DNA from 2 places in the Priestia sp. D51 genome. Region 2 is predicted to be linked to the other one. Evidence: predicted binding sites of a transcription regulator. Region 2 holds the regulator's gene; the other holds the start of a gene.
What was found. The regulator NrdR, encoded in region 2, represses ribonucleotide reductase genes. The targets are predictions, from matches to a motif close to AACACNATATATNGTGTT.
Positions count from the first base shown of each region.

Region 1: the regulator NrdR is predicted to act here: its motif matches at 3,255-3,272, upstream of ACNHOZ_RS02220 (vitamin B12-dependent ribonucleotide reductase).

Region 1 is NZ_JBLTIR010000001.1:401,692-417,100, reverse strand. It holds gene mntR (transcriptional regulator MntR) at 1-301, opposite strand, end outside; gene ACNHOZ_RS02220 (vitamin B12-dependent ribonucleotide reductase) at 585-3,143, opposite strand; gene ACNHOZ_RS02215 (lipoate--protein ligase family protein) at 3,456-4,289, opposite strand; gene ACNHOZ_RS02210 (rhodanese-like domain-containing protein) at 4,520-4,903, shown strand; gene gcvPB (aminomethyl-transferring glycine dehydrogenase subunit GcvPB) at 4,948-6,426, opposite strand; gene gcvPA (aminomethyl-transferring glycine dehydrogenase subunit GcvPA) at 6,419-7,765, opposite strand; gene gcvT (glycine cleavage system aminomethyltransferase GcvT) at 7,786-8,886, opposite strand; glycine riboswitch at 9,099-9,191, opposite strand; gene ACNHOZ_RS02190 (DEAD/DEAH box helicase) at 9,372-11,045, shown strand; gene ACNHOZ_RS02185 (YqhG family protein) at 11,032-11,856, shown strand; gene ACNHOZ_RS02180 (YqzE family protein) at 11,880-12,065, opposite strand; gene comGG (competence type IV pilus minor pilin ComGG) at 12,109-12,483, opposite strand; gene comGF (competence type IV pilus minor pilin ComGF) at 12,473-12,910, opposite strand; gene ACNHOZ_RS02165 (type II secretion system protein) at 12,907-13,245, opposite strand; gene comGD (competence type IV pilus minor pilin ComGD) at 13,229-13,666, opposite strand; gene comGC (competence type IV pilus major pilin ComGC) at 13,653-13,964, opposite strand; gene comGB (competence type IV pilus assembly protein ComGB) at 13,979-15,025, opposite strand; gene comGA (competence type IV pilus ATPase ComGA) at 15,016-15,409, opposite strand, start outside.
Region 2 is NZ_JBLTIR010000001.1:145,373-160,781, reverse strand. It holds gene ACNHOZ_RS00890 (TrmH family RNA methyltransferase) at 1-52, opposite strand, end outside; gene sspI (small acid-soluble spore protein SspI) at 193-399, shown strand; gene ACNHOZ_RS00880 (M42 family metallopeptidase) at 456-1,541, opposite strand; gene ACNHOZ_RS00875 (dUTP diphosphatase) at 1,619-2,107, opposite strand; gene ACNHOZ_RS00870 (hypothetical protein) at 2,240-2,617, shown strand; gene ACNHOZ_RS00865 (DUF1294 domain-containing protein) at 2,636-2,896, opposite strand; gene rplT (50S ribosomal protein L20) at 2,957-3,316, opposite strand; gene rpmI (50S ribosomal protein L35) at 3,356-3,556, opposite strand; gene infC (translation initiation factor IF-3) at 3,578-4,081, opposite strand; ribosomal protein L20 leader region at 4,151-4,273, opposite strand; gene thrS (threonine--tRNA ligase) at 4,445-6,403, opposite strand; T-box leader at 6,447-6,695, opposite strand; gene ytxC (sporulation protein YtxC) at 6,756-7,616, opposite strand; gene dnaI (primosomal protein DnaI) at 7,713-8,645, opposite strand; gene ACNHOZ_RS00830 (replication initiation and membrane attachment family protein) at 8,678-10,105, opposite strand; gene nrdR (transcriptional regulator NrdR) at 10,178-10,639, opposite strand; gene ACNHOZ_RS00820 (hypothetical protein) at 10,883-11,269, opposite strand; gene speD (adenosylmethionine decarboxylase) at 11,363-11,743, opposite strand; gene ACNHOZ_RS00810 (glyceraldehyde-3-phosphate dehydrogenase) at 12,168-13,199, opposite strand; gene coaE (dephospho-CoA kinase) at 13,475-14,071, opposite strand; gene ytaF (sporulation membrane protein YtaF) at 14,095-14,724, opposite strand; gene mutM (DNA-formamidopyrimidine glycosylase) at 14,785-15,409, opposite strand, start outside.

The DNA of each region.
Region 1 (15,409 bases), 260 kb from region 2:
TTCCTTCTACGTCATCATAAATATTCTTCTCATCCACGCCAATGATTCGCAATAGCTGCTCTAAGAGCTCGTGGCGATAAACAAGACGTTTTCCAATCTTCTGTCCCTTAGCTGTTAAAACAAGGCCTCGATATTTTTCATAAATTAAGTACTCATCTTTGTCTAGTTTTTGAACCATCTTTGTTACAGATGAGGGGTGAACCGCCAATGCATCAGCAATATCAGACACTCGAGCGTATCCTTTATCTTCAATTAGCATATATATTTGTTCAATATAATCTTCCATACTCGGTGTAGGCATGAAATCTCCCCCAATTAATATTATGTATTGCTAATAATAAGTCATAAATGTCTGTTTCTTATAGTGATATCGTGTTCATGTTTGATAATCTATGTGAAAAAAACGTGTAAATAAAGCGATGTCATAAGATAAAACTGGATAAAAGACATTCAATTAAAATCATACTACAATGCTTATACAAATACAAGAACCGTTCTCCCGCTTCTTATTTATGCCCCATTTTCATACATAATAAAAGCCGACTCACTTGAGTCAGCTTTTACTAGTCAATCATGATTAAAAATTAAAGGCCGCATTTCAGCTGTGCACCACAGTTTGTACATGTGTTGCATCCGCCCATTTCCTCTACCGTTCCTTGACGGCAAACCGGACACGTATTACCTACTTCAGAACCGATTGTTACATCAGTTGAACGAATTTCATTAATTGTATCAACTAACACAACGTGTGGTTTTGTTTCTTCTTTTGGCGCTTCAATTTCTTCATCAAACGTATTTTCTTCTGCTTTTAGCGTTAAGACTTGTGCATCACGGCTTCCGTCTACGTACACCGTACCGCCTTTTGCTCCGCCTTTATACAGACGCTCGTACACTTTTTGAACTTGCTCTACCGTGTAACCACGAGGAGCGTTTACTGTTTTACTAATTGAGCTATCAATCCAGCGCTGAATCACACATTGCACGTCCGCGTGAGCTTGTGGTGCAAGTTCCATAGCTGAAATGAACCATTCAGGAAGATTGTTTGGATCTGCTTCTGGATGCTGATCTAAATACTCTTGAACGATATCAGCTTTTACTTCAATAAATTTACCTAAACGGCCGCTTCGGAAGTATGAGAATGAGAAATAAGGTTCAAGACCCGTTGATACTCCAACCATCGTTCCAGTACTGCCTGTTGGCGCTACTGTTAATAAATGCGAGTTTCGGATACCGTGATCTTTAATGTTTCCACGAATATCTTCAGGCATTTTTTTCATGAAGCCTGTATTTGTGAATGCTTCACGTAAAGAAGCCGTTTCAGCATCTGTTTCGCCCACTAAGAACGGGAAGCTTCCTTTTTCTTTTCCAAGCTCTACAGACGCGCGGTAAGCCGTCGTTGCAATTGTTTCAAACACTTTATCTACTAACTCATTGCCTTTGTCAGAGCCGTATTCTGTTTCACAATAAATAAGAAGATCGTGAAGACCCATTACACCAAGACCAACGCGGCGTTCGCCAAGCGCTTGCTTTTGGTTTTCTTCTAAGAAATAAGGAGTTGCATCAATAACGTTATCTTGCATTCTAACGCCCGTTTCAACCGTTTGACGTAGCTTTTCAAAGTTAACTGTTTTTGTTTCTTTATCTGCCATTTGCGCTAAGTTAACAGCAGCTAAGTTACAAACAGAGAATGGTGCAAGTGGTTGTTCACCACATGGATTCGTTGCAACAACGTGCTGACCATATGCTTGAGCATTTGTCATGTCATTGGCATTGTCGAAGAAGAAAATGCCTGGTTCAGCTGAGTACGTTGCACAAATATTAATTAAGTTCCATAGCTCTTTTGCACGGATAGTACGGTACGTACGAACTTTGTTTCCTTGTTTTGCCCACTCGCGCACGTCGCCTACTTCGTGCCAGTTTTCATTGTAGTTAGCCATTTCTTCTTTTGAATAGCTTTCTACGTCTGGGAAGCGAAGTTCGTATTCACCGTCGTTTTCAACAGCATCCATAAAATCTTTTGTTAAGCATACAGAAATGTTTGCTCCTGTTAAAAACTCTGAGTTATGAACGCTGTACGTTCCGCCAGTTTGCAGCTTTTCTTCTGCATCTTTAATGATTTTTTCATTAAATCCACCAAGACCAGGAATTTGTTTATAGTTAATGATTCCTTGGTACATTGCTTCTTCAGACTCTGTTAGCGGCGTGAACTTCAATTTATCTTGCGCGTGCTTTTTAATCATTTCGTCATTTGTGTTTTCAATTAAGAAACGTAAAATGCGAGGGTTTTGCATTTTAGAAATAATAAACTCTACAATGTCAGGATGCCAGTCGGCAAGCATGATCATTTGTGCCCCACGACGCGACCCACCTTGCTCAACAAGATGCGTCAGTTTAGCAATATCATCTAACCATGAAACCGAACCAGATGATTTGCCGTTTACACCGCGAGCCAGCGTGTTGCGCGGGCGAAGAGTTGAACCATTCGTTCCAACACCGCCTCCGCGGCTCATGATTTCCATTACTTGTTTGCGGTGTTCTGAAATACCTTCACGTGAATCTTTTACATAAGGCATTACGTAACAGTTAAAGTACGTTACATCCGTGTCAGCACCTGCACCGTAAAGAACGCGGCCAGCTGGTACAAAGTTTAGCTGAACAAGCTCTTGATAGAACTTTTCAAACCACTCTTTGCGCTTTTCTTCTGTTTTTTCCACAGAAGCTAAGCCTGTTGCATTACGTTTTGCAATTTGCTCATAGAAGACCTCTAGAGGTTTTTCAATGACATCTAAAGAACGAGTAATTAACCCATTTTCTGCTTCTTCAGGTGATAAAGCTCCTCTAAACTCATCTTCTACCTTGACAACAGCGGTTTTTTGCTCAAAATTAATGCTTTCCACATAGCCAAGTCCTCGTGCTGGAAATTTTGGGTCTTCTTTTACAGTTAGAACAACAAAATCTCCTTCTGATAACGTTAATTTTTCCGTATCTTTAAACGCATAGCGGTCTAACATTACCAATCTTGAAACACCTTTATGAGTCAACTTCATATCCGGTGTAATCGGATGTACTTGCGGAAAGCGTTCAATATCTGAATTGAGCTTTTCAACATTCATATTCACTTTTTGATTTAACAAAACAGTCATTCTCACAACTCCTTACCTATCGAACATCTATAAATTTATTAACTCTATTTCCTTTTAAAGGAAATAGAGTTTTTCAATCAACTATCAATAACTTACCACACGGCTTGGACGAATTCAATATATAGTATTTGACACTTCTCCAAACATCTACATATAGAAGGGTGTCAAGTGAAATATTTTTTTTTTCGTAAAAAAAGTGTTTGACTTTTCTTCCCTATGTATTCTATTAGCCAAGCATTGTTTCTAAAAATTCCAATAAAAAGTGCAACTTATAAGAAGTTGCACTTTTATCTATTTACCATCCGCATTCGTTTAGCGCTTAAAGTTCCATTCATCCGATCCGTACTTTGTGCGCGCTAGTTCTTCTACATATGCTTCCTCTTCTTCAGATAGTATATACGGTTCTAAATCGATATCAAGAGCAGAAGCAAATCCTTTATAAAACGCTTCTTTTGCTTCTTCGATAGAAATTTTGCGACCCGCAATTGCATTGATGGCTACCGCTTTAGAACGAAATGCGCGCTGCATTCTTTCTTTCACGCGGTCATTTGGATAATTAAACACGCTGAATAATTTATCTTCATCAATCTCTAACAGAATAGAGCCGTGCTGTAGAATAACTCCTTTTTGTCTAGTTTGGGCACTTCCAGCAATTTTGCGGCCCTCTACAACAAGTTCATACCAAGAAGGAGCATCAAAACATACAGATGAACGAGGGTTTTTTAAGCTATTTTTTTCTTCTTCTGAACGAGGAATAGCAAAATAAGCCTCGAGCCCTAACGAACGAAATCCTTCCAGTAAACCTTCAGAGATGACGCGATATGCCTCTGTAACTGTCTTAGGCATATTAGGATACTCTTCAGATACAATGACGCTGTAAGTAAGCTCTTCATCATGAAGCACGCCCCTGCCGCCCGTTGGACGTCTCACAAAGCCTAATCCTAATTCTTTTACTTTATCAAAGTTAATTTCTTTTTCAGCTTTTTGAAAATAACCGATTGACAGCGTTGGAGGGTTCCATCCGTAAAAACGAATCGTAGGTGGAATTTCCCCTTTACTATGCCATTCTAATAACGCTTCATCTAACGCCATATTGTAATAAGGCGAACGGTTGTTGGAATCAATAAATCTCCACTTTGCTTTCATCTACCTCATCCTCAGCTATATGTAATATAAAAAATAAATCCGTTTTTTAGTCTACCAAAAGATTGAGCTAAGGAAAAGCAAAGAGCAACATAAAACTGCGAATTCAAATGTGGTAGTTTTTTCATTTTGGGGAAGAAATCCGCTAGATTCAAGGCAAAATCGCTTTACTTCTAATTTCATTCACTTATATAATAAGAGTATGGATTTTGTCGAAGAAAGGAAGAATCAGCATGTCACCAATTACAGCAGTACTCATTTTACTTGGAGTAATCATCATATACTCTGTCGTTATGTTCTTTATCCAACGTCGCATTATGAAAACGTTAACTGAAGAAGAATTCCGCAGCGGCTACCGCAAGGCACAGCTAATTGATATTCGCGAACCGAATGAATTCGAAAACGGACATATTTTAGGCGCACGAAATATTCCTCTTTCACAGTTCCGTATGCGCATTAAAGAATTTCGTCCAGATCAGCCTGTGTACATCTATTGTCAAAGCGGAATGCGCACAGGACGTGCAGCACAAATGCTTCGTCGCCACGGTGTTCAAGAAATCTATGATTTAAAAGGCGGCTTCAAAATGTGGAACGGTAAAGTAAAAAAGAAAAAATAATGGTATGTATATAGAAAAACCTCGCCTTTGGGCGAGGTTTTTTGTTAGACGTTTTGAACAGCCTGTTCTTTCTGATAGCGAAGAACTGGTTTTCTCGCTGCCAGCGTTTCGTCAAGGCGCTTCACAACCGTTGTATGCGGAGCTTCCTGTACGAGTTCAGGCGTCTCTTCTGCTTCTTTTGCAATTTGAATCATCGCATCGATAAACGCATCTAGCGTTTCTTTCGACTCCGTTTCCGTTGGTTCGATCATCATGCACTCTTCTACGATAAGAGGAAAGTAGATAGTCGGCGGATGATAGCCAAAATCAAGCAGTCGTTTCGCGATATCCAATGTGCGCACGCCAAGCTTTTTCTGACGTTTTCCTGATAAAACAAATTCGTGCTTACAGTGACGGTCAAACGGCAGCTCATAGTGTTCTGCTAAACGACGCATCATATAGTTGGCATTTAGCACAGCGTTTTCCGTTACGGCTTTTAAGCCGTCTGGACCCATTGAACGAATATACGTATAAGCGCGAACGTTGATACCGAAGTTGCCGTAAAACGGCTTTACGCGTCCAATTGACTGAGGACGGTTATAGTCAAAGTGATAGCCTTGTTCTGTTTTCACAAGCACTGGTTTAGGCAGATACGGAATTAAATCTGCTTTTACCCCTACCGGACCAGAACCAGGACCGCCGCCTCCATGAGGACCTGTAAAGGTTTTATGAAGATTTAAATGAACAACGTCAAATCCCATATCTCCAGGACGAGCTTTGCTTAATACTGCGTTTAAATTTGCACCATCATAATAAAGTTTTCCACCTGCTGCGTGAACAATTTCAGCCATTTCTAAAATATCTTCTTCAAATAACCCCAGCGTATTTGGGTTTGTTAACATTAAAGCGGCTGTATCTTCTCCCACTACGCGGCGTAAATCCTCTAAGTCCACTAAACCATGTTCATTTGATTTTACCGTTACCGTTTCAAATCCCGCAACTGTTGCCGAAGCAGGGTTCGTTCCGTGAGCTGAGTCTGGAACAATGACTTTTGTTCGCTGCGTCTCACCATTTGCTTCATGATAGGCACGAATCATCATAAGCCCGGTCCACTCGCCATGAGCACCTGCTGCTGGCTGAAGTGTTACTTCATCCATTCCCGTAATTTCTGTTAAATGCTCTTGTAAATCATATAAAAGTTCGAGAGCACCTTGAACCGTTTGCTCATCTTGAAGCGGATGAATATGCGCTAACCCAGCAATCCGTGCTGCTTGTTCATTCACTTTTGGATTATATTTCATCGTACATGAACCAAGCGGATAAAACCCTGAGTCCACTCCGTGATTTCGTTTTGAAAGCGCGGTGTAATGACGCATAATATCAAGTTCTGATACTTCAGGAAGCTCAGGAGCTTCGGTACGGACATACGCTTTTCCAAGCAGCTCTTCAGCATTTACTTGCGGAACATCTAACTCCGGCAATGAATAGCCGATTCGCCCTTCTTTACTGCTTTCAAAAATAAGTGATTGATTTTGATTAAGCATGAAGATCCCCCAATTCATTTACAAGTTGGTCAATTTCCTCTTTTGTACGGAGTTCTGTAAAAGCAAGCAGCATGTGATTTTCAAGTGCTTGGTTATCACGGCTAAGATCATAACCGCCAATTATTTTTGATGCTAATAAATGATTGTTTGCTTCTGTTACCGAAACAGGAAGCTTCACGACTAGTTCGTTAAAAAACGGTCCTTCAAATGCTACATTTACCCCTTTTGCCTTTAACGCTTCATATGCATAATGCGTTTTTGATAAGTTTTGCAGCGCCATTTCTTTTACACCTTGCTTGCCTAAAGCTGTCATGGCAACTGATGCTGCTAAAGCATTTAACGCTTGATTTGAACAAATGTTAGACGTCGCTTTATCACGGCGTATATGCTGCTCACGCGCTTGAAGGGTTAAAACAAACCCTCGCTTACCGTTTTCATCCACCGTTTGCCCTACTAATCGTCCTGGAATTTTTCGCATAAGCTTAGACGTAGTTGCAAAGTATCCGCAGTGCGGGCCTCCAAATTGACTTGGAATACCAAATGGCTGTGCATCTCCAATGACGATGTCCGCTCCGAATTCTCCAGGAGGCGTAAGTAAACCTAATGATAAAGGATTGCTTGAAACCACAAACATACATTTTTCTTGATGAGTCATTTCTTCAATTTCTTTTAACGGCTCGATTTGTCCGTAGAAATTTGGATACTGGACAATAACAGCTGCCACGTCACTTCCCATCTCTTTTTCTAATGCAATCATATCTGTTACGCCGTCTGCTGCAGGGATTTCTACCACTTCAATGTATTGACCCTTCGCATACGTTTTTAACACATCTTTTGACTCAGGGTGAACAGCCGCAGAGACAAGTACTTTTTTCTTTTTTGTTTGACCCGCACTGAGCATAGCGGCTTCTGCTAAAGCAGTTCCTCCGTCATACATAGAAGAATTGGCCACGTCCATCCCCGTTAACTCACAAATCATTGTTTGGAATTCAAAGATGGCCTGAAGTTCTCCTTGAGAAATTTCTGGCTGATACGGAGTATAGGCCGTATAAAATTCCGAACGAGAAATAACATGATCAACAATAACCGGCATGTAATGATCATAAACTCCCGCTCCTAAAAAAGAAGAATATTCTTTCAAATGAGCATTTTTTGCAGCCATATTATTTAATTCTTTTAAAAGCTGAGGCTCTGAAGCCGCTTTTTTAATATTGTATTCTCCTTGAAAACGAACGCGCTGCGGAATATCTGAAAATAAATCATCAACAGACGAAACACCAATTGCTGCTAACATTTGCTGCTGATCTTGTTCTGTCATTGGTAAATAGCGATGTAACATGTTAAATTCCTCCCAAAAGCTTACTTTGAACGTTTATAAAAAGGTGTTGAAACCACTTTTGCTTTTAAGCGTTTTTTCCGAACCTGCACTTCCACTTCTTGACCAAGCTCTGTATACTCTGCTGATAATAGCGCTAAACCGATGTTTTTCTTTAATGTCGGTGACTGTGTACCTGTTGTCACAAATCCAATTTGTTCTTCACCTGCAAATACTTCGTAACCGTGTCTTGGTATACCTTTATCAATCATTTCAATTCCTACCAGCTTACGAGGTGCCCCGCTTTCACGCTGTTCTTTTAACACTTCTTTTCCAATAAAGCTGTCTTTGTTCGTCTTTACTGCAAATCCAATTCGAGCTTCAATGGGCGTAATATCTTTTGAAAGCTCTTGGCCATATAAAGCCAAAGTAGCTTCAAAACGAAGCGTATCGCGAGCGCCTAGTCCGCAAGGCAACACACCTTCCTCACTTCCTGCTTCTAAAATAGCCGTCCACAAGTGAGAGGCGTCAGCTGAAGAACAATAAATTTCAAAACCATCTTCTCCGGTATATCCAGTACGTGAAACGAGAGCATTTACATTCGCTACTTCTACATCATCAGCAAATGTAAATGGCTTTAATGAAGCTAAATTTTCATTCGTTAACGTTTGTAAAACTTTTTCTGCTAAAGGACCTTGTAATGCTAGCTGCGCAGTTTCATCAGATTGATTAACGAGCGTTACATCTCCTTGTTTGTGAGACACAAGCCACTCATAGTCTTTTTGAATATTAGCAGCGTTTACGACCAGCAAATACTCTTGATCTGCTTTTTTGTAAATCAGCAAATCATCTACCGTGCCTCCGTCTTCATAACACATAGCCGTATACTGCGCTTTTCCATCTACAAGGGTAGAAACGTCATTTGTCATCGTATGCTGAAGAAAAGCTAAGCTATCAGCTCCTGTCACAAGAATTTCTCCCATATGAGAGACATCAAAAAGACCTGCCTTTGTACGTACAGCTTCATGCTCTTCTTTAATAGAAGAAAATTGAACGGGAAGAGCCCATCCTCCAAAATCAATTGTTTTGGCACCATATTTTTGATAGATATCATAAAGCGGCGTTTTGTGTAATTCTGTTGTCATATTTATGTCCTCCTCTTTTTCACGTGAAACTTTTCATAACGGGGAGTTTTCAAATAGTGTGGGGATCACTATGTATCCAAACAAAAAAGGACAGAAAACCCCCTACTGTATTTAGTAGGAAGTCTCTGTCCTTTTCACCTGAAAGTTTACCTATAAACGAATAGGTTTGCCTCGTGGGTGGTCTATAAACGCATAGACACTCTCCAGAGCTGCGTCAAACAAGAGTCTTTTTGCCTGAGAGATTCACAATTTTATTGCTTGCTCCTTCGGCGCTACATTCAAGTAGTCTCTCCCCGTGTCGTCATTCGCTTCTATAAAGTTGGTAAAGTTGGGCATACTACTGAAAGATGTATCTATCTTTATTCACACAATCATTTGTAAAGTGCTAATCTATTTTCTTTTTCAAATTTTCTAAATATATTTTTATCCTACCTGATTCTTATCATTTGTTCAATAAAAATTTTTTACAAAGGAGCATTTTTATCATGAAAGTGAAATTAAACATCGATGAAACATGGGAAGCAGCCTTCTCAACTAAATTGGAGCAAGACGGCCCTTGGTCAGCATGGGATTTGTATAAACTTGCCTATGAAATAGAAGACCAAACGCTTATCTCAGAATTTGAAGGACTACAAAGCCCAAAACATCTAGCCGATTTAACGCCGCTTCCTCATCAGCTCGAAGTAGCCAAACAAGTAGTTGAAACAATGAATGGGAAAGCCATTTTAGCAGATGAAGTAGGACTGGGGAAAACTATTGAAGCAGGGTTAATTTTGAAGGAATATATGATTCGCGGACTTGTTAAAAAAGTTCTCATTTTAGTTCCAGCTTCGCTTGTTTCACAGTGGGCCATGGAATTGAATCAAAAATTTTATATTCCCGCAGTCCCTCAAAGGAAATCATATGTGTGGGATCAGTGTGACATCGTTGTGTCTTCAATTGATACAGCAAAACGTTCTCCTCATCGAGAAATTGTGCTAGAACAAGACTACGACCTCATCATCATTGATGAAGCTCATAAACTTAAAAACAACAAAACAAAAAACTATGAATTTGTGCAAAGTCTAAAAAAGAAATTTTGTCTGTTGCTAACCGCAACACCGATTCAAAATCGAATTGAAGAAATTTTCAACTTAGTCTCTCTTTTAAAGCCTGGCCATCTCGGCAATAAAGACTATTTCGAAGAATTATTTTCTGCTAAAAAACGCTCTTTGCAAAACGATGAGCACTTAAAAGAGCTTGTTAACAAAGTTATGATTCGAAATCGCCGCCATGATACTGGTATCGAATGGACGAAGCGAATTGTTCAAACCATTCCTGTTGAATTCTCGCCAAAAGAACGCGAGCTATACGATGCGATTACGTCTTTTAAAGGAAACGGACTGCACCCTTCAAGCGCTTTTTCAATTTTAACTCTGCAGCGAGAGGCCTGCAGCAGCCGCGAAGCGGTATATATGACATTAAAAAACATGCTGGAACGTCAGGAAGATCAAAACAGCGCATTAACGGAACATATGATTACTCCGTTAATGGAACTACTTCAGCAAGTACCGCAAAATGCAAAAGCAGAAAAAGTGCTAGAGCTCGTTCAAAAAATTGATGACAAAGTCATTATTTTCACTGAGTACAGAGCAACTCAACTGTATTTACAGTGGTATTTAAAACAGCATGGAATTACCTCTGTACCGTTTAGAGGCGGATTTAAGCGAGGTAAAAAAGACTGGATGAAGCAGCTTTTTGAAAGCCACGCGCAAGTATTTATTGCCACTGAAGCGGGCGGAGAAGGAATCAACCTTCAGTTTTGTCATCATATCATTAACTATGATCTACCGTGGAATCCAATGCGTCTAGAACAGCGAATTGGAAGGGTCCATCGTTTAGGTCAAAAACATGATGTTCACATTTACAATTTAGCCATTCAACATACGGTCGAAGAACATATTTTAAAATTGTTATACGAAAAAATAAACCTTTTTGAACGAGTTGTTGGAGAGTTAGATGATATTTTAACAAAGCTTGATTTAAAAAATATCGAAGAGCATATTCAGGATATTTTATTTCATTCACGGAGTGAAGGAGAAATAAAAATCAAAATGGAGAACTTGACGTCTATTATTCAATACGAAGACAGCGAGGAGGATCAGCATGCAGCAAACTGATATTCATCAATTTTTAAAGCGTTACTTTCTAGCTAATAATTGTTCTATTGTCACAGAAACACCATCTTATCTAACGGTTCAATTAACAATCGAACTTGACAAAGAGTTGATGAATCGTCCATTTTATTGGCATTATGTTGAAAAGACAGGCGGAGAAGCAAATCCTGCTTCACTCACTTTCATTACAGACCCAGCGTTTGAAGATGATTCTGTTCAAGGAGAACGAATTCATTTTGGCTCACCTAGGCTGCATCAAATTTTCGCTTCTACTCAAAAGCTAGGCGGATTTATTCACTTGTATGAACAAGTTTCATCAGCTCAGCCAACAAATCAGCCTTTACATCCTTGGCTTGCGTTAAATATTAAAGTCTCGTACAAATGTGATCGTAAAAAAGACGAGCTCTTGTCGCTTGGCATTAATTTAATTAACGGACAAATCATTGAATCATTTCATGAATTAATCATTAATCAAAATTTGTCATCTAAAATCTCGGACTATTGCTTTACTCTTTCACCTTTTATTAAACCGAAAAGTGCGATTGCACGACTCACATCATACGTGACTGACTACGTTAAAACTCAACCGACTGAATGGGCAGAAAAAGCGCAGGAAAGATGGTACGAAGACTTAGCGCTTCTTGATCATTTTTACGAAACAGCAGAAGAGCTGCCAGAAATATATATGACCGAAAAAACAGCGCTTCAAGAGCTGTACGAACCGACCATCTTATTTAAGTTTATAAACGGTGGCTTATTTTACATATCGCCCGAAACGATGTCACGTCAATTTAATAAAACACAAGCCGGTTAAAAAAAGATGAGCATATGATATGCTCATCTTTCTTTTTTCTTTCGGTACCACAGCATAAACGACAGCGGAATCATTCCAAACCATCTGTTCGCAAAAGGTGCTCGCTCTTCTTTTTTTTGAATCTTTTTCGTTTTCCTCTCTTCTTTTGGCTGATCCATATATTGTACAAATTGCTGAGTCATATATTTTACATAATCATTCGTTTTCATATAATCATCTCCTCAGCACTATTATATCCGGAGAGAAAGAGACTTAATCCGTCCACTTCACAATGTGCTGGTCCTTTTTTTGAATATATGCGGTTTCTGTCAATGCTCTTCCTTGCAGTGTTTGACACTTTATTTTTAGGATAATCATCTGTTCATCTTCACTTACTACGTCGTATGAAACCGTACCCGTTTCTAACACTAAGGGTGCAGATGGAGATTTATTATGTTCTTTTATTTCTTTTTTTACATGTACAACCGCGTTTTCTAAAAGATGCTGCAGACGATTTTTCTGCTCTACTTCTTGATAAAATGAACTTTTCGTCACAAAATAAGTAGTTTGCTGAGCTACTAACAGAAGAAAAAGCGCACAAAATGCCAACACAACCGGGAGAATAAACCCTTGCTCATTATGTTTCATAAGCAAGCATCAAAAACGTCGTAATGGTTTCTTCTCTAACTTTGTTAACACCATCTGTTGAACGAATCAGCAGCCTTTCTTTTTGCTGTTCATACATGATATTCTTAATATGCTGCAGCACAACTTCATGACCGCTTTCATCCACTCGTCTTCTTATCTTGTCTTCGTATCGTTCATAAGTGATGATCTGATTATTTTCCATTTTCAACGTAAGCGTAGTCGCATGAATTCTCACTTCTTTTGCTTCTCGATATTCCATAGCAAGTTGATTCACAAAAATTTCCCACTCCATTTCATTCATACTAAAGTCTGGATTATATGTTTGCTTAGCTAGCGGAATGATAATGGGGAAAAATGAAACAATGATCAAAAAAAGACCAAAACTGACTAACATCTCTACAAGCGTAAAGCCTTTTTCACTTTTCACTTCAACATCACATCACACTTCTTTTTCATTTTATCAGCGGAATCTGTCCATTCTACACAAAGCTTTTGAGCACTTTCTCCGTTCCACTTCAGATAAAACACAACGTTTTCTTTTACGATTTTTTCTCGCCGTTTATATCCTGTTTCATATTTATATTTCAATAGTTCTTCGTGTAAGATAGCATCAGCTTGATACGAAACATATTGCTTCTTTTCTTCTTCCTTCATCTGAACATACAAAGGAATAATTGTACCGGTTAGGAGTAAAAGCATGCTAAATGAAACAAGCATTTCTAACAAGGTATAGCCCTGCTGACCCTTACATCTTGTCCACATAAAAACGCCCTCTACCTATTTGAAAAGTAACTTTGTATTTAAACTTTTGACTGCTGATAAAAATGGTCTTTGCTTGAGAAATATTGCCGTTTTTGTTGTATTGTATCGTGGAATTGCCGCTTCCAAACGTGATATGAATGGTGGAGTCATAGGCGCGCTTATAAAGAACGGCACGAGAATCAGAAACAATATATTCTGTTCCCTTCGGTGCAAAGTTAATTTTAATTGGAGATTCTCGATTCATGGCTGTCTGCTGCACATAAAACGTGTCGCTTTGCAGCTGTCGCAAGAATAATGTGATTTTGTAATATTCCACAAGCGGCCGAATGGTTACGATAATGGAAAACATCATCACTTGCACAATAAATAAAACCATCAGCATCTCAATGAGGGTAAATCCTTTTTGCTTAAGAAGAACCACTAGCCGTAACCTTTCCGGTACCGTCAATTTGAATAGCTTGACCATTTGGACACACGGTGCCTTCTTTTAAGTAGCCTCCTGCTTCAAGCTCTTCTAGACTTGGTTTTTCGCCGTTTTCAAGCTCATATACTTGTACCTCAGCCTCTACGGTTTTGACAAGAGCTGAGCAGCCTTTGTTGTTAATAACCGTATTATGCTTTAATACATTTGGAATCATAATGAGCAAAAGCACGGTGATAACGAGCATAACGATTAACATTTCAATAAGGGTAAACCCTTTATTACTTTTTAGAATCATATTCTTTCACCCTTCTACAAGCTCGACATCACTTCTAACATCGGAAGCATAACGGACATATACATAAGCAGAATGACCATTCCGATGAACAAAAATGTAAGCGGCTGTACATATTTTAAAATACGAAAAATAAATTGTTCCATTCTTTCCATCATAAATAGACTGTAATCATACAGCTCTTGAGAAAGCTCACCGTTCTGCTGGCCATGCACAATAACATGAGCCAAGTCTTTTTCATAATGAGATTTAGCTGAAACGATATGATCTAATCGCATTCCTGAGGAAAGTTGATCTGTAAAAGCAAAAGCTTCCACTTGAAAGAACGGATGATGCTCCTGCTTTTGAAAAAGAGCAAAACATTCATAAATAGATAAACCACCGTTTAATAAATTGCTCATATGAACAGAAAAAAAGTAGGAGTTAAATAGCCGTGTGAACGTTCGGATAACGGGAACTCTCATAAAAAGCTGCATTTGAACTACTGGAGGCAATTTTTTAATGTAAATTACATAAAACAAATAAAGGATGATTGGCATACTGATGACTGCAGGTAACACAAAAGGAAAGAACGACATCGCCTGCATAAATAAGAGGATAAACGAAGACTGCTTGTTTCCAAAGGATAAGTACAGAGCTTCAAACTGCGGAAGTAAAACCGTACTTAAAACAAATAAAATGGAAAGAATAAACAGAAGTAGCAATACGGGATATTGAACAAGCTTTTGAAATTTTTTACGATGCCTTACTTTTTCTTCAATCATTGAGCTACTTTCTTTTAAAGCAAATTGAAGGTTTCCATGCTGTTCCGCAAAATATAAATAGCTTAAAATATCACGGTGAAACTGAAGTTTAACAAAAGCATCGTGCAAAGATTCTCCTCGTTTTAACTGCTCAAGACATTTTTCAATATCCGTTTTTTCTTTGTTAGATACTTGAAACGTCAAAAATGAAAGAGCTTGAGAAAGAGTGTAGCCTTTTTCTAAGAGCTTGGAGACCTGCTTAAGAATTTTTGCTTGCTGAGCGAGAGACCACCTTTTTTGTCTATTTGTCTTTACCCCCATCCGTCTAGCGAATGCGGATATAAATAGCCTAGCGCGATTCCTTTTAGAATAACATCTCGGAGCGTCTTATAATCATAATCCGCATTTTCTCCTTTCACTTCTCTCATCACTGCGCTAAGCTCCTTGCCATAAAGCAATTCGTATATACTGGACTGACGATGCTTCCTCATTTTTTTACAAGCAGGGTGGCATTTTCCCGAACACAGCGGACAGCGAATTTCTACAAGACGCTGTGCAGCTACTGCTACAAGAGTCTGCTCCATTTCTTGAAAGCTAACGCCAAACTCAAGCAGCCTGTACAAAGATCCTTTTGTATCTTTAGTATGCATCGTTGTCAAAACCAAGTGTCCCGTAAGCGCTGCTCTCACAGCAATTTTGGCGGTC
Region 2 (15,409 bases):
TCCACGCTTTTACCTGCGGATTTTTAACTGAATCAATTTGTTTCACAAACATAACTCCTTTATCTATACAAAAATAAATAGTTCGATTACATTTTGTTCAATAATCATTAGATAAGTTTCACTTTATTGTACATAGAAATCGCAAAGAAAACAAAAACTATTGGTAACTTTACGATAGCTGAGGTGAAAATGATGGATCTTAATTTACGAAATGCTGTTATTGCAAACGTTTCAGGAAACTCAAAAGAAGAGCTTGAGGCTACAATTTCTGACGCTATTCAAAGCGGTGAAGAAAAAATGCTCCCTGGACTTGGTGTTTTATTTGAAGTGCTTTGGGAAAAGTCTCCGGAATCAGAAAAAGAAGAAATTCTGACAACGCTTGAAAACGGTTTAAAATAAATAACCTTTTCCTATGTACAACAAAAAGCTCATTCTCCTAGGAGAATGAGCTTTTTTCAATTATACGTAATGGCGTTAACCGTATCTCGGTCTAAGCGCTTAATGACTTCCGCAATTAATTTAACTGCGTTTTCATAATCATCACGATGAAGCATTGCTGCATGAGAATGGATATAACGAGTTGCAATTGTAATCGAAAGTGCTGGCACCCCGTTAGCTGAAATATGGATAGAACCCGAGTCCGTACCGCCTCCAGCAATTGCATCAAATTGATACGGAATATTTAATTCATCTGCCACATCTACCACTGTATCTCGAAGTCCTTTATGAGAGACCATGGAAGCATCATATAAAATGATTTGCGGACCCTGCCCCATTTTAGAAGAGGCTTCTTTATCAGAAACACCAGGTGTATCTCCAGCGATACCGACATCAACAGCAAATGCAATATCCGGTTCAATAAAGTTAGCAGATGTTTTTGCACCTCGGAGTCCAACTTCTTCTTGCACCGTTCCTACACCATACACAACATTTTCATGTTTTTCATTTTTTAAAGCTTTTAATACATCGATAGCGATTGCACAACCAATACGGTTATCCCAGGCTTTCGCTAGCAGCATCTTTTCATTGTTCATAACCGTAAATTCGAAATAAGGTACAACCTGATCACCAGGTTTTACTCCCCACTCCGCTACTTCTTCTCTGCTAGAAGCACCAATATCGATGAACATATCTTTAATGTCAACTGGCTTTTTGCGAACTTCTGGAGGCAAGATATGAGGTGGCTTTGAGCCAATAATCCCCGTTACCTCTCCTTTAGATGTCACGATGGTTACGCGTTGAGCAAGCATAACTTGAGACCACCATCCGCCTACCGTTTGAAAACGAATAAAGCCGCGTTCATCAATTTGAGTCACCATAAAACCAACTTCATCCAAGTGACCGGCTACCATAATTTTAGGCCCTTGTTCGTTGCCTACTTTTTTTGCAATCAAACTGCCTAGCCCATCCGTCGTTACTTCATCTGCATAAGGTGCAATATATTTCTTCATAACCTCACGCGGTTCACGCTCATTTCCAGGAATTCCTTTTGCATCTGTTAGTGCTTTAAGCATCGTCAATGTTTCATCTAACTTTGTCATATGGATTACCCCTTTCATATGTATACCTCTATTATAGCTAAAAAGAGGTTGAAGTAAAATTTCCCATCCCTTTATTTCTAGTATCCTTGTTCTTGGCGTTTAAAATTCACTTCATTTTTTGACATGTACGCCTCTTCAATATGTTCAGCAGAAAAACCAAACATATCGCCAAGCTTCATGTAAGATGCAAACATGTTCACATAGTTTTCTTTTGACAGGTCCTGCTCGAAAGCAGAAACTTGTGCAAATACCTGTAAAAATTGTGTTGTTTTTGAATCAGCTGCTTTTAATTTTGGCAGCTCAGTTAAATCATCGTATCCTTTTTCAATACCTAAAGAAAGAATGAAATGTACGCCGTCCACAAATTCTTCTAAAATAACAGCATCTTCAGCCGGAGGTTTAACGCTCCAAAATTTGAAGCAGCGCGTTTCGTTTGCCAGCTCTCCCATTTCAACAAGCAGAGCTAAAAGTTTTCTTGGAACCAAGTCTTCCTTATGAAGCTGATGCTTGTCCTCTATATGCTGATCCAGCTGACGCTGCATGGTAAATAGCTGTTGTAAATTCAATGTAATCACTCCTGTAATTATGTATATCTTCTTCTTTTTAAACCAATAAAGAAATTATATCAAAAATCGTGAAACTTTTTAGAGACTGAAACGTAAAGTAAGAAAACTGTGCCTTGTAAAGGAGGGAGCGTTATGTTTGTTATTGTTATCGTTCGCGTGTTCATTTTCGCGCTTGTTGCTTACACACTATTAAAGCTGGTTCAGCATTTTCGCAGTCCAAAGCGGAAGCTTGTAGCAGCTCAGGAACATCAGCAATTTTTTGTCGTTGACGAAAAAACGAATATCCGCAAAAATTTTCTACTAACGTATAAAGGTATTTTATTTGAAGGAGAAAAATACAGCAATCCCAATGAACCAGAGTCTTTGTCGATTACAATGGTGTTAACAGATCCATCTCGATTGCATGAACTGCAAAAACAAGATTTCAAGCTGCTGGAAAATCACGTACACAACATGTATCCAAATGCTCCTATTCGCTGGAAAAGCCCCGTTCGAGAATTTTTACACTGAGCACAAAATCATTTGTGCTCAGCTGATAACAAAAAAGAAAAGTAAATCAAGAGCGGCAAGAATAGGAAAACCTACTGTAAACGATGTGTGCTTCGTTTTATGACGATAGCAATACATACCAATCAGTCCTCCAATGGCTCCTCCGATAGCAGCTACCGTCCACAGTGTGCTTTCGGCAATTCTCCACTCATGTCTTTTCGCTTTTTGTTTATCTCTATACATCATTCCTATCCCTATTATATTAATAACAATAAAATAGGTAAGCAGCAGTTCATTCATGATATGTCCTCCGATAGCAAAAAAGCCTCATCATCTAAAGATGACGAGACTTTATATTCATTACTTATCTAAGCCTTTTTTAGCAGCAGTTGCTAATTCAGCAAATGCTTTTTCATCAGCTACAGCTAAGTCAGCAAGCATTTTGCGGTTAACTTCAATACCTGCTAATTTTAAACCGTGCATTAAACGGCTGTAAGAAAGACCGTTCATACGAGCAGCTGCATTAATACGTGTGATCCATAATTTACGGAAGTCACGTTTTTTCTGACGACGGTCACGATAAGCATACATGTGAGATTTCATAACTTGCTGATTAGCAACTTTATATAATCTATGCTTCGAACCGAAGAAACCTTTAGCTAATTTTAAAACTTTTTTACGACGTTTGCGTGTTACTGTACCGCCTTTTACGCGTGGCATAATTGTTTACCTCCTGTATTGTTTCTATCTCAACCCAAATTACTTAATGTTATCTAATAAGTGACGGATACGTTTGAAGTCACCTTTGCTTACTAAAGAACCTTTACGTAATTTACGCTTTTGTTTTGTAGATTTGTTAGCGAATAAATGGCTTGTGTAAGCACGAGCACGTTTTAATTTACCGCTTCCAGTCTTTTTGAAACGCTTTGCAGCGCCACGATGTGTTTTCATTTTTGGCATGGGGTGTTCCTCCTCGTTCTATTACTTTTCGTTTTTAGGTGCCAAGACTAAGAACATGCTGCGGCCTTCCATTTTAGGAGCCGATTCAACTGAACTTACATCTTCGCAAGCTTGTGAAAAACGTTCAAGTACTTTTTGGCCAATCCCTTTATGAGTAATGGCACGACCTTTAAAGCGAATAGACGCTTTCACTTTGTCACCTTTTTCAAGGAACTTGCGTGCGTTACGAAGTTTAGTGTTAAAATCATGTTCATCAATTGTTGGACTTAAACGAACTTCTTTTAAGTTTACAACTTTTTGGTTTTTACGAGCTTCTCTTTCTTTACGTTGTTGCTCATAGCGGAATTTACCGTAGTCCATAATACGACATACCGGCGGTTTCGCATTTGCAGCAACCATTACTAAGTCAAGATTTACTCGTGAAGCAATTTCTAATGCTTCATTTTTTGATTTAATTCCTAATTGTTCACCATTTTGATCAATTAGACGAACTTCGCGAGCTCGAATGCCCTCGTTTACCATCATGTCCTTGCTAATAAGTAGCCACCTCCAAGGTTTAATGAGCGAATACGCTTGCTTAGACCGATTATTAACTCACACAAAAAAGTGTGAGTACATACTGCACCCACACTTCTATCGTTTTAATTAAGATACGATGTACCTGCTAACTGCTTTATGCGTCACTCAGGTGAGAAGCGGGTGCTTCTTCTTCTGTATAAACAAGTATTCAATTACTTAAGCTATTATAGTATCAACAAAGACAAAAGTCAATGATTTCGTTCTTTTTTCACAACAAAAGTTATTGTATCAAAGGAAAACCATTTATGCAACAGTTTTTTATAAATGTTAGATAAAAAAGCAGAGAATTTCAATTCTCTGCTTTTTTCATTAACGAGATGCTTCTGCTTTTACATTTTGTAAAAAGGCTTGGAAATCCACTGTTTCTGAATTCTGCTCACCATATTTACGTACGTTTACTGCTTTATCTTCTACTTCTTTATCCCCTACAACAAGCATGTAAGGAATTTTTTGCATTTGAGCCTCACGGATTTTATAGCCAATTTTCTCATCGCGAGAATCAAGTTCCACACGAATACCCGCAAGCTGAAGCTGTTCTTGCACTTCTTTTGCATACTCAAGGTGAACCGTAGGTGATACCGGAATCACTTGAACTTGTACAGGTGCTAACCACGTTGGGAAAGCTCCTTTGTATTCTTCGATTAAGAAAGCTACAAAACGTTCCATTGTTGACACCACGCCGCGGTGAATAACAACAGGTCGATGCTGTTTTCCGTCTTCCCCTACATACGTTAAATCAAAGCGTTCAGGAAGTAAGAAATCCAATTGAACCGTAGATAGCGTCTCTTCTTTACCAAGAGCTGTTTTAACTTGAACATCTAGTTTTGGACCGTAGAATGCCGCTTCGCCTTCAGCTTCATAATAATCGAGGTCAAGCTCATCCATTGCATCTTTTAACATGCTTTGTGCTTTTTCCCACATTGCATCATCATCGAAGTATTTTTCTGTATCTTCAGGATCACGATAAGATAGACGGAATGAATAATTTTCAAATCCAAAATCTTTATAAACCGCTTCAACTAAGCGAACCACACGAATAAATTCTTCTTTGATTTGATCCGGACGTACAAAGATATGTGCATCATTTAACGTCATGCCTCGAACGCGCTGAAGTCCTGATAATGCTCCTGACATTTCGTAGCGGTGCATTGTTCCAAGTTCAGCAATACGGATTGGAAGCTCACGATAGCTGTGAATACCTTGTTTGTACACCATCATGTGATGAGGACAGTTCATTGGACGAAGAACCAGGTCTTCGTTATCCATTTCCATTGCAGGGAACATGTCATCTTGATAGTGCTCCCAGTGACCAGACGTTTTGTAAAGTTCTACACTTCCAAGCACCGGCGTGTAAACGTGCTGATAACCAAGGCTTACTTCTTTATCTACGATATAACGCTCGATAATACGGCGGATCGTCGCACCTTTTGGAAGCCATAAAGGAAGACCTTGTCCTACTTTTTGAGAATTTGTAAATAAGTTTAACTCTTTACCAAGTTTACGGTGGTCACGTTCTTTTGCTTCTTCAAGAAGACGAAGATGCTCGTCTAAATCTGCTTTTGTAAAGAATGCTGTACCGTAAATACGCTGCAGCATTTGATTGTCGCTGTCTCCGCGCCAATAAGCACCTGCTACGCTTAATAGTTTAAACTCTTTAATTTTGCCTGTTGACGGCACGTGCACACCTCGGCAAAGATCAAAGAATTCGCCTTGTTGGTAAATCGTCACCTTTTCACCTGCTGGAATCGCATCAATCAATTCAAGCTTTAGTTCATCGCCAACTTCTTTAAAAAGTTGAATGGCTTCTTCACGAGAAACTTCTTTTCGTTCAATTTCAATATTTGAATTAACGATTTTTTTCATTTCTTTTTCAATTCTACCTAAATCTTCAGGAGTAATTGATTCTTCCATATCGATGTCATAGTAAAACCCATTTTCGATAACCGGGCCTACACCTAGCTGTACTTTTACATCTTTGTATAAACGTTTGATTGCTTGAGCCATTAAATGCGCTGTACTATGGCGCATAATTTCAAGCGCTTCAGGAGCATCTTGCGTAATGATTTCAAGACTGCCATCTTGTTCGATTAGCGTACGTAAATCCAGCAGCTCGCCGTTTACTTTACCTGCTAATGCTTTTTTCTTTAATCCCGGGCTAATAGAAGCCGCAATATCTTCTGTTGATGATCCTTTTGGATACTCTTTAACAGCTCCATCAGGAAATGTCATTTTGATTACTTCTGACACAACTTTCCACTCCTTTAACATAACTAATAAACTTTTTGTAAAAACAAAAAACTCGTCCCTTATAAAAAGGGACGAGTTGTGTATACACGCGGTACCACCCTTGTTTCCTCTTCGTATCTTGGATAACCCAAATAACCCGAAGCGGCTCGAGGTTTTATAACGGAAATTCCGTCAGTAATTACTAGAGACGCTGCTCGTTTACTACTGAAGTTTAGAGGTGGTAAGAATATATTCCGTGTTAGGAGATTTTCAGCCTAGATCTCCCTCTCTATAAACCGTAAATATACACTCATGTCCTCATCATAACTTGTGACATATAGCTGTTTTTCAATATGCATTTATTATATTCATTTTCAAAATAGAAATCAACCTTTCACGTTATATTTTGCTTTTGATCAAACGGAAATTCATTTTTTTCGTATAACATCACTTTTTCTTGAAAAATATTTTGAATGGTATAAACAAAATCATGATCATGCTGGTCGCTATACAGATGAATAGCAGCTGGAGATAAACTCAGCAAAGGCGCGATGATAGTTGAGTCTATGTATACTGATTCTTGTTCAGATAGAAAGGCCTCTGCTAGGGCTGCACATTCACGCTCCGGAACATATCTACTGCTTTGGTCGTACAATACAAACTTGTTTTTATTCAAATGCATTACATACACATCGCCTGTAGATGACTGTCTTTCATTAGCTGCTTGACGCAGCTGATGAATAAGAATTTGATAGTCTTGTTCAAGCTTATATTCATCAATCGCCAGCTCAGCATAATAGCGCAGCCGCTCTTGATATTCTTTTAAACGGAATTGGAGAAAAGACTCAAAGGTGAACGTTACATTATGAATGAAGAAGTCTTGAAGAGCCTGGCGGATAAGTAATTCTCTTGGAAGGGAAAATGTTTTTTGCGGAATTTCGCCTCTCTCTCCTTCCATAATCCCCCTCATAATTTGAAGCAGCAAATCTTGTTCTTCCTCTTCTGAATAGAAAAATTGTTCTTTTAATATGTTTACCATCATCTTTTTTTCTTTCTTTTTTAAAATCACGTGCGTTAATACCGGTATCACCATGTCTTGTAAAATGGCCTCTCGATTGTATGTCTCATCAATAACTAAAAGCTGATTATTCACCAACTTCAAGCACTGTGAACCATATGATAAAGCGCTTCGCTTCGCGCATAAAGACTCATATACAATGACTGCGTCTTCTACATATTTAAAGAATATTTTCATTCCTCATAGCCCCCCTTTGGACACGCTTTATTAATGTATATGGGGCAACATGCAAAAAAATGAGCAAGTCGTTACAAGAAATGTAAAACGACCTGCTCATCTATTTCGTTTATTCTCTCCATTCATTTCAACGGGAATGGCTAGAGACTTAATTCGTTCCATGACACGAGCGGCTTTGAGCTCTTCCTGCTCGCCTCGTTGGGTATAAGTCAAATGATGTTGAAGCTCTTTAAAATTTAAATTCGAGCTGAAAAATGTCGGCAAATTTTCTAGCATGCGGAATTGTAAAATGGTTCCGAGCACATCGTCTCGCATCCAGCTCGTTACAGATTCTGCTCCGAGATCATCAAGCATAAGAACCGGTACTTTTTTGACATACTCTATTTTCTCATTGAAGCTTTGATCTTGAAACGAACCTTTTAACTCACGCAAAAACTCCGGGACATACAGAATCGTAGATTTCACTTTCTTTTCGGCTAACGCATTGGCAATTGCTCCAAGAAAATACGTCTTCCCCACACCAAACGAACCGTGTAAATATAAAGCTTTCATTTTCTTATTTGGCTCATATTCTCGCACAAAATCTCTTACTAATTTAATGGCTTCAAATCTTCCCTGCTCAATTTCAATATCAGACATCGTTGCCTGTAAAATTTCTTTGGGCACGTACATACACTGAATAAAAGATTCTTGTTCTTTTCGCTCATCTTCTTGTACTTTTCTAGGACAGCGTTCATACTGTAAATCAATATTACGGCCTTTTACAACCAGCTGAGGGTGATACCCCTTCACCATATTGACACAGCTTTGCAGAGAAGGGCATTTGTCACAGCATTTGCTCTGGTCGATGAATTCATGCATCTTCATCAAGCCTCGGTCGACCATTTGCTCATCTAACTCATGGCGATGCTCTTGCAGAAACGTTTTAACTTCGGGATTAGACAGAATACTGTTTCTTAATGCTTCTAAACGTGCTTTAAAATCCTTTTTGTTCACTAACTGATTTAGTGAATCATTGATAGGCTTCATCTTTTTCACCTCATCTCTATCATACCTGCTTTTTATTCTTTATGCTTTTGTTTTAGCTCTTGATCTAACTGCTTGAGCTCTTCTTGTAGCTTTCGTTTTTCTTCTTCAAATTCATCCGCTTCTTTTGAAGGCTGCTTTTTCTCTTCTTTTTCTTCATCGCTCAACCACTCTGGCACCATTTCTTTACGCACAATTTTTCGTCCGGCCGTTTTTTTATTTTGCTTTGCCTCAGTCCAGTTCTGATATTCTTTCTGTTCATTTTTAGCTAAATTCATGGCATCTTGAACAGTTTGTACCTTTTTGCGCGCCCAGTGTCCAGCAATTTTCTCTACATAGCTCTTAGATAATTTCATATCGGATCTTAGCATAACATAGTAAATCAGAACATTTACTACCCCTGGTGAAAGCTTTTGATTAAACATCACTTCTTCAATCATTTGCAAATCTGCTTTTGATGGCTCTGCCCCCCCTGAAAACTCGATCAATAGCTGTCGAGGAGAGGTGACTTCTAGCTGTTGAATGAGCTGCTCTTCCTTAGTCTGAGGCTGCTTTTCCTGCATGGTACGAAGCATAGGAGGCTGAATTTGTTCGCTTAGATTGGGAAGTGCTTCTCCATTTTCAAATTGGTAAAAGGACTGTGCTGCTTTTCTAAGCAATTCAATATCAACTTGATCATTCTCATTTAGCGAATCGAGCACTACATTTTTCATTTGAAGAGGATCAATGCCGTATAAAAAAGCTAACTTTTCAATCGCTTGTTTTACTTTAGATGTAATTGACCTTTTCGAAATCATTGAATCTGTTAGGCCTGCTAAAAATAAATCAAAATCGAAGGAATCCGGGCTCATCTCAATAGAAGCACGGTTTGAAGAATCTATAAAGTCCGTTTGAGCATCAGGAGAAAATACATCCTTGCTTTCAGACTGAAAACTTGGAGCCAGCTCCGTTGCTTTAACTGATTTAAATACATCGTTAAATGAATGCGTCACATCTTTGAACGATTGATCATCCACGAGTGAATCCGAAAAATAATTTTTTATTTTTTGAAAGATGGATTTTCCTAGTCGGTTATATAAATATACATTTAACACGCCATCGTTAAAGAACTGATGGGGCGTAAGAGGAGGAATGAGCTCATAAATGAACACACGAACATCATCTTCTTCCTTAATATATGTTTTTAACAAACCAATACCTTCTAATTTTAACCGCTCATGGTAAATAGCTTTCAAATTAATTTGCATCATTGACATTAGGTGATGATGCGTAGACTCTTTTCCCCATAAACGATCTTGTTCCAGCTCGCTCCATAGCGTCATATACAAACCAAAACACGTCGTACCCACCAACGGCTGATAGAGCATTGTTAAAATCTTTCGGTCGTATTCCTGCAGTATGCCGCTCGAACGAACAACATAACGATCGACCGGTATCATTTCTTTCCAATGTTGTTCTTTCATGTCGTTCCCTACCTACTTTTAAAGTAATAGAAATGACAAAAAAAGAGCCTAAAGAATACTTCAATAGCTCTTTTACAGTCGTTCCTTCTTAATTAAATCTTTTAATTCATCAATAAATACATTGATGTCTTTAAATTGTCGGTATACCGAAGCAAATCGAACATAAGAGACTTCATCGATAGCAGCTAATCGCTCCATCACCATTTCTCCTACCACATCTGACTGCACCTCTGATGTACCCTGACTGCGCAGCTCTGTTTCAATATCGTGTACGGTATCTTCCAGTTGTTTTAAGCTTACTTGGCGTTTTTCACACGCCTTAATTAACCCTCGAAGGATTTTGTCTTTGCTGAACTCTTCTCTCGCTCCATCTTTTTTTACAACAATTAACGGAAGTTCTTCTACTTTCTCAAAAGTTGTAAAACGATAGTGACACTCTTCGCATTCACGTCTTCTACGAATAGAGCGGCCTTCTTCTACAGGGCGCGAGTCCAGCACTCTCGTTCCATTGTAATGACAGGATGGGCACTTCATATTCTCAGCTCCAATAATAAACCTTGTTTTTCTTTTTATTTTCTCTCATATAAGTTAATTTTCATCTATGTTAGCCGGCTATTCGCCATTTATTATGATTGTCATCATCATTTCCTTTATCAAACACGATGCTATATTAAAGGATTTACTTTATTCCATCTTATAGAAAACAAGGCTTGAATACAAGTAAAGGAAAAGGAATTTCCCCATTTTATTTCCTGAAATTCAAAAATGATAAGGAACTTACGAAGAAAGAGGAATAAGTTTTTGATCAAAGCTCTTATAAAGCGTACGTACAAGTTCTTTGCTAAAACCAAAATCAACTGGCACCACTTTTGACTCTGTTGTAGCAGAAAAATCGATAGCGGTTTCAAGAGGACGTACGCTAATAATGGTAATCACAACAAAAGCTTTTCTTCCTTTTACAACGTTTAAGCTAATTTCTCCTCGCTCTTCATACGCAGCAAGTATCTCTATCCCTTGCATATGCTTCAACATTTCATGAACTTGCCTAAATGCATTCCCAGCCGTTGTTTTGTAATAATGCGTTTTTAGAGTCGGATCTGAATGACGATCGCTTGTTTCTACATGATTAGAAAATAAAGATTTAACTACTTGTACTACCCCCATGTTGTTATCCCCTTTGTTTTTGCATATTAAAAATTTATATACTAAAAAGAGGTGTGTAATACACCTCTTAACTTACGTAATCAATCGACACTATTAAAGTGCATTCGCTTTAGTTTGTTTTACCTGAACAGGACCCATTCCACGTGGTAATTCAATTGTTTCACGTGTCTGTGCACTTAGAGCATCTGCAATATAATCTGCTGCGATTGTAGGATCTAAATGACCACAAGTATAAACATCGATACTTGCATAACCATGCTCTGGGAAGCTGTGAATCGTTAAATGTGATTCTGAAATAATAACAACGCCACTTACACCTTGAGGTGCAAATTTATGGAACGCTACTTCGCGAACTTCCGCACCAGATTTTAAAGCTGCATCAACAAACGTTTTTTCAATATAATCAATATCATTTAACTTATCGAAATCGCATCCCCATAATTCTGAGATGACATGACGACCCATTGTTTCCATAATGATATTTCCCCCTTTAACAATTTTTAATCGTTAAACATGAAGTTCTTTCGCCATATAGCATGTTAACTACCACGGGGGAAAGTTAGTCCAAAGAGGTCCTAACCCTTTAAGTAGCCACATCACCGAAAGGTACACAAGAAGTTCACGAAACATAGTATACTTTGTTTACATTTATTTTGCAATACGTGTTTTGATTTTATTAAAGATTGTTCCCGCAGATAGACCTATACAAATTACCCCTGTATTCTCGTGAGACAGTGTGTAAAAGCTGCTAAACGACTATTCATTTTTTTATTAAAATTGAGGAAAAGAAACACTCCTTTGCATGATTATCTTATTGCTTTTCCCTATTCTTTTGAATAAAAACAAAAAAAACAGGGCGATAGCTCCCTGTTTTTTTAAAAAGCAATCTATAGCTTTCTTAGCTTACTCTTATCTTTGATCCATTACGCATTTCTGCAGCAATATATCTTACCAAATCGACTACGCGCTGAGAGTAGCCCCACTCGTTATCGTACCAAGCTAACACTTTAATTTTATGATCTTCCATTACGATAGTCGATAGTCCATCTACAATCGCTGAATGAGGATTTGTATTAAAGTCAATTGATACGAGTGGTTCCATTGTTAAATTTAAAATATTCTTTAATGGTCCTTCAGCAGCTTTAATGAACGCTAGATTAACATCTTCCATCGTCACAGGTTTCCTTACATCCACAACTAAATCGACAAGCGATACGTTCGGCGTAGGAACGCGCAGCGCCATTCCATGAAGCTTTCCTTTTAAATGAGGAAGAACTAATGAAAGCGCCTTGGCTGCTCCAGTTGTTGTAGGAATAATTGATTGAGCACACGCACGGGCTCTTCGCAAGTCTTTATGCGGGTTATCAATATTCTTTTGATCATTTGTATATGCGTGAACGGTCGTCATTAAACCGTTTTCAATTGTGAACGCTTCGTCTAACACCTTGACAACTGGAGCTAGACAATTTGTCGTACAAGAGGCATTAGAGATAATGTTATGCTGATTCACATCAAACTCTCGTTCGTTTACGCCCATCACAATAGTAATATCTTCTTGTTTACCCGGTGCCGTTAAGACAACTTTTTTAGCACCTGCTTCAATATGTAACTGCGCTTTTTCTCTTGAATTAAATTTCCCTGTTGCTTCAACAACTAAATCAATCCCAAGCTCTTTCCAAGGCAAATTCAGCGGATCGCGTGAATTTAATAGCTGGATTCTTTTACCGTTAACAATTAGCGCATCATCATCACATTTAACATCTCCATTAAATGGTCCGTGTATAGAGTCATATTTGATTAAATGTGCTAATGTTTCTGCTGGATAAGATGCATTTATAGCAATAATATCTAAATTCTCCTCTATAATCGCTGTGCGAAAAACCATTCTTCCTATTCTCCCAAAACCATTAATGGCAATACGTGCTTTCATGGCTATACCCCTCTCTATATGTGTTATACTATTTAACTTTTTATATTTAATAGTATAACATAAATATTTAAAAAGTGAATAATATTAATTTTTTTTAATAAATTATTTTAATTAAGTTTTACTATATGTATATAGCGAGAACAGATATTTAACACATTCTTTTTTAGAAGCTCGTAAATATTCTCAATAAAAAAATCCGAACGAGCTTGATTCTACCTCAAGAATCAAGCTCGTTCGGATTTCCCTTCAGCTAACATACGTTTATCTCAGCCTCTTTAATCTAGCCATAGGGCTAATATACTTAAAAGCTGTTGTTTTGTTTCCTCTACAGGTCCGTTGTTATTGATCACCGCATCGGCTAAGGCTACTTTTTGAATCAAAGGCAGCTGTGCGTGGATACGTGCATAGGCATCTTTCGTCGAGAGATCATTACGAGATTTTAACCTTTCTAGCTGCACAGGCTCATCGACATATACAACCACTACTTTATCGACTAAATGCGTCAAATCACTTTCAAACAGCAGCGGAATATCTAATACCACAGCATCGTATCCTTCCTCGATATACCTTTCCTTTTGAGAAAGCATTTCTTTTCTTACCGCAGGGTGTACAATTGCATTCAACTTTTTACGTTCTTCCTCTTGAGAAAACACAATTCCCCCTAAAGCAGCTCGATTGATCTCCGCATTTTCGTGAAGAATGGCACGACCGAACGTCTCTACGATTTGGTTATATGCTTCTTTTCCTGGTTCGACGACTTCTTTTGCAATGTGGTCAGCATCGATTACTGGAATATTAATATCTCTCAGCATTCCGGTTACCGTACTTTTTCCACTAGCAATTCCGCCCGTTAATCCAATTACAATTGACATTGGCCTCTCCTTTATCGCTTTATTTAAAATCTAAAAATACCTAAAATAATAAGCAGAACTCCCGGTAAAAAGGAAAACATTTTCATCCATGATAAACGTGAAAAAACTTTGCCAAACTGTATGCCCGCACTTAAAAAAAGTGAACTCATAAGAGCTACAGCAATTGCTAAAGCATACGGCGAATAACCTAATAAAGCTGCTCCAAACCCTGCTCCAAATGCATCAAGAGATAATGCAATTCCAAGTATAAATGCTTCAATCCCAGTGATGGAACCTGAATTATCTAAATCTGCTGCCGTTGGTTTTTTCAATACGTTAATGACTAAGCCAATTGACTTAATTTCAATTTTCACTAATGTTTTTTCTTCTTTCACTCGAGATGAATCTGCCGGACAAAAAAACTGGTATAAAATCCACATTCCAAGTAGAACAAGAATACCTCCGCCTACTTTATTTAGTACATCCACTGAAAATAGATGCGTAAGTACCTTTCCTAAAAACATAGAAAACATTAAAGAAAATGCTGAGCAACATGAAATAATAAAAATGGATTTCAGCGGGATTTTCACCTTTCGAAGTCCGTATGTCAGGCCAACGCTAAAGCTGTCAAGACTTACGGCAAAAGCAAGAATAAGTAAAGAAAATGTTATCATGATGAGAGGACTCCTTTCCTTTCTGTCTATACGTAGTATATGAAAGGAGCCCATCCATTGTTATTTTTTAGCCGGCTGACAATTTGGGCAGATATGTGTTCCTCTACCGCCTACAACAAATTTTTCAATTGGGGTACCGCAAATTTTACAGGATTCGCCTTTTCTTCCGTACACGTAAAGCTGCTGCTGAAACATGCCTATTTGCCCCTGTGTGTTTACATACGTGCGAATTGTGCTTCCCCCTTGTTTCACCGCTTCTTGAAGGGTCGCTACAATTTCTTCGTACAATTTTTCATACTCTTCGTCTGTTAATTGGCTGGCCACTCGTTCAGGGTGAATCCCTGCGCGAAATAGTGCTTCATCTACATAAATATTCCCTAGCCCAACCACGACATTTTGATCGAGTAAAACCGGCTTGATTTTTCGAGAGGTTTTGCCGATTCGCATTTTTAACTGACTTGGATTAAATGTTTCGTCAAACGGTTCAGGTCCAAGGCCAATAAGAGGAGGAAACAGATCTTCCTCTCCCTTTTTAAATAAGTGCATGGTACCAAATTTCCTTACATCCCGGTATCGTAATTCTGTTCCGTCGGTGAAGTGAAAAAAGACGTGTACATGCTTATCTGGTTCGTCTGCATTTTCATGGAGAGCATATTTTCCTTCCATACGCAGATGAGAAACCATC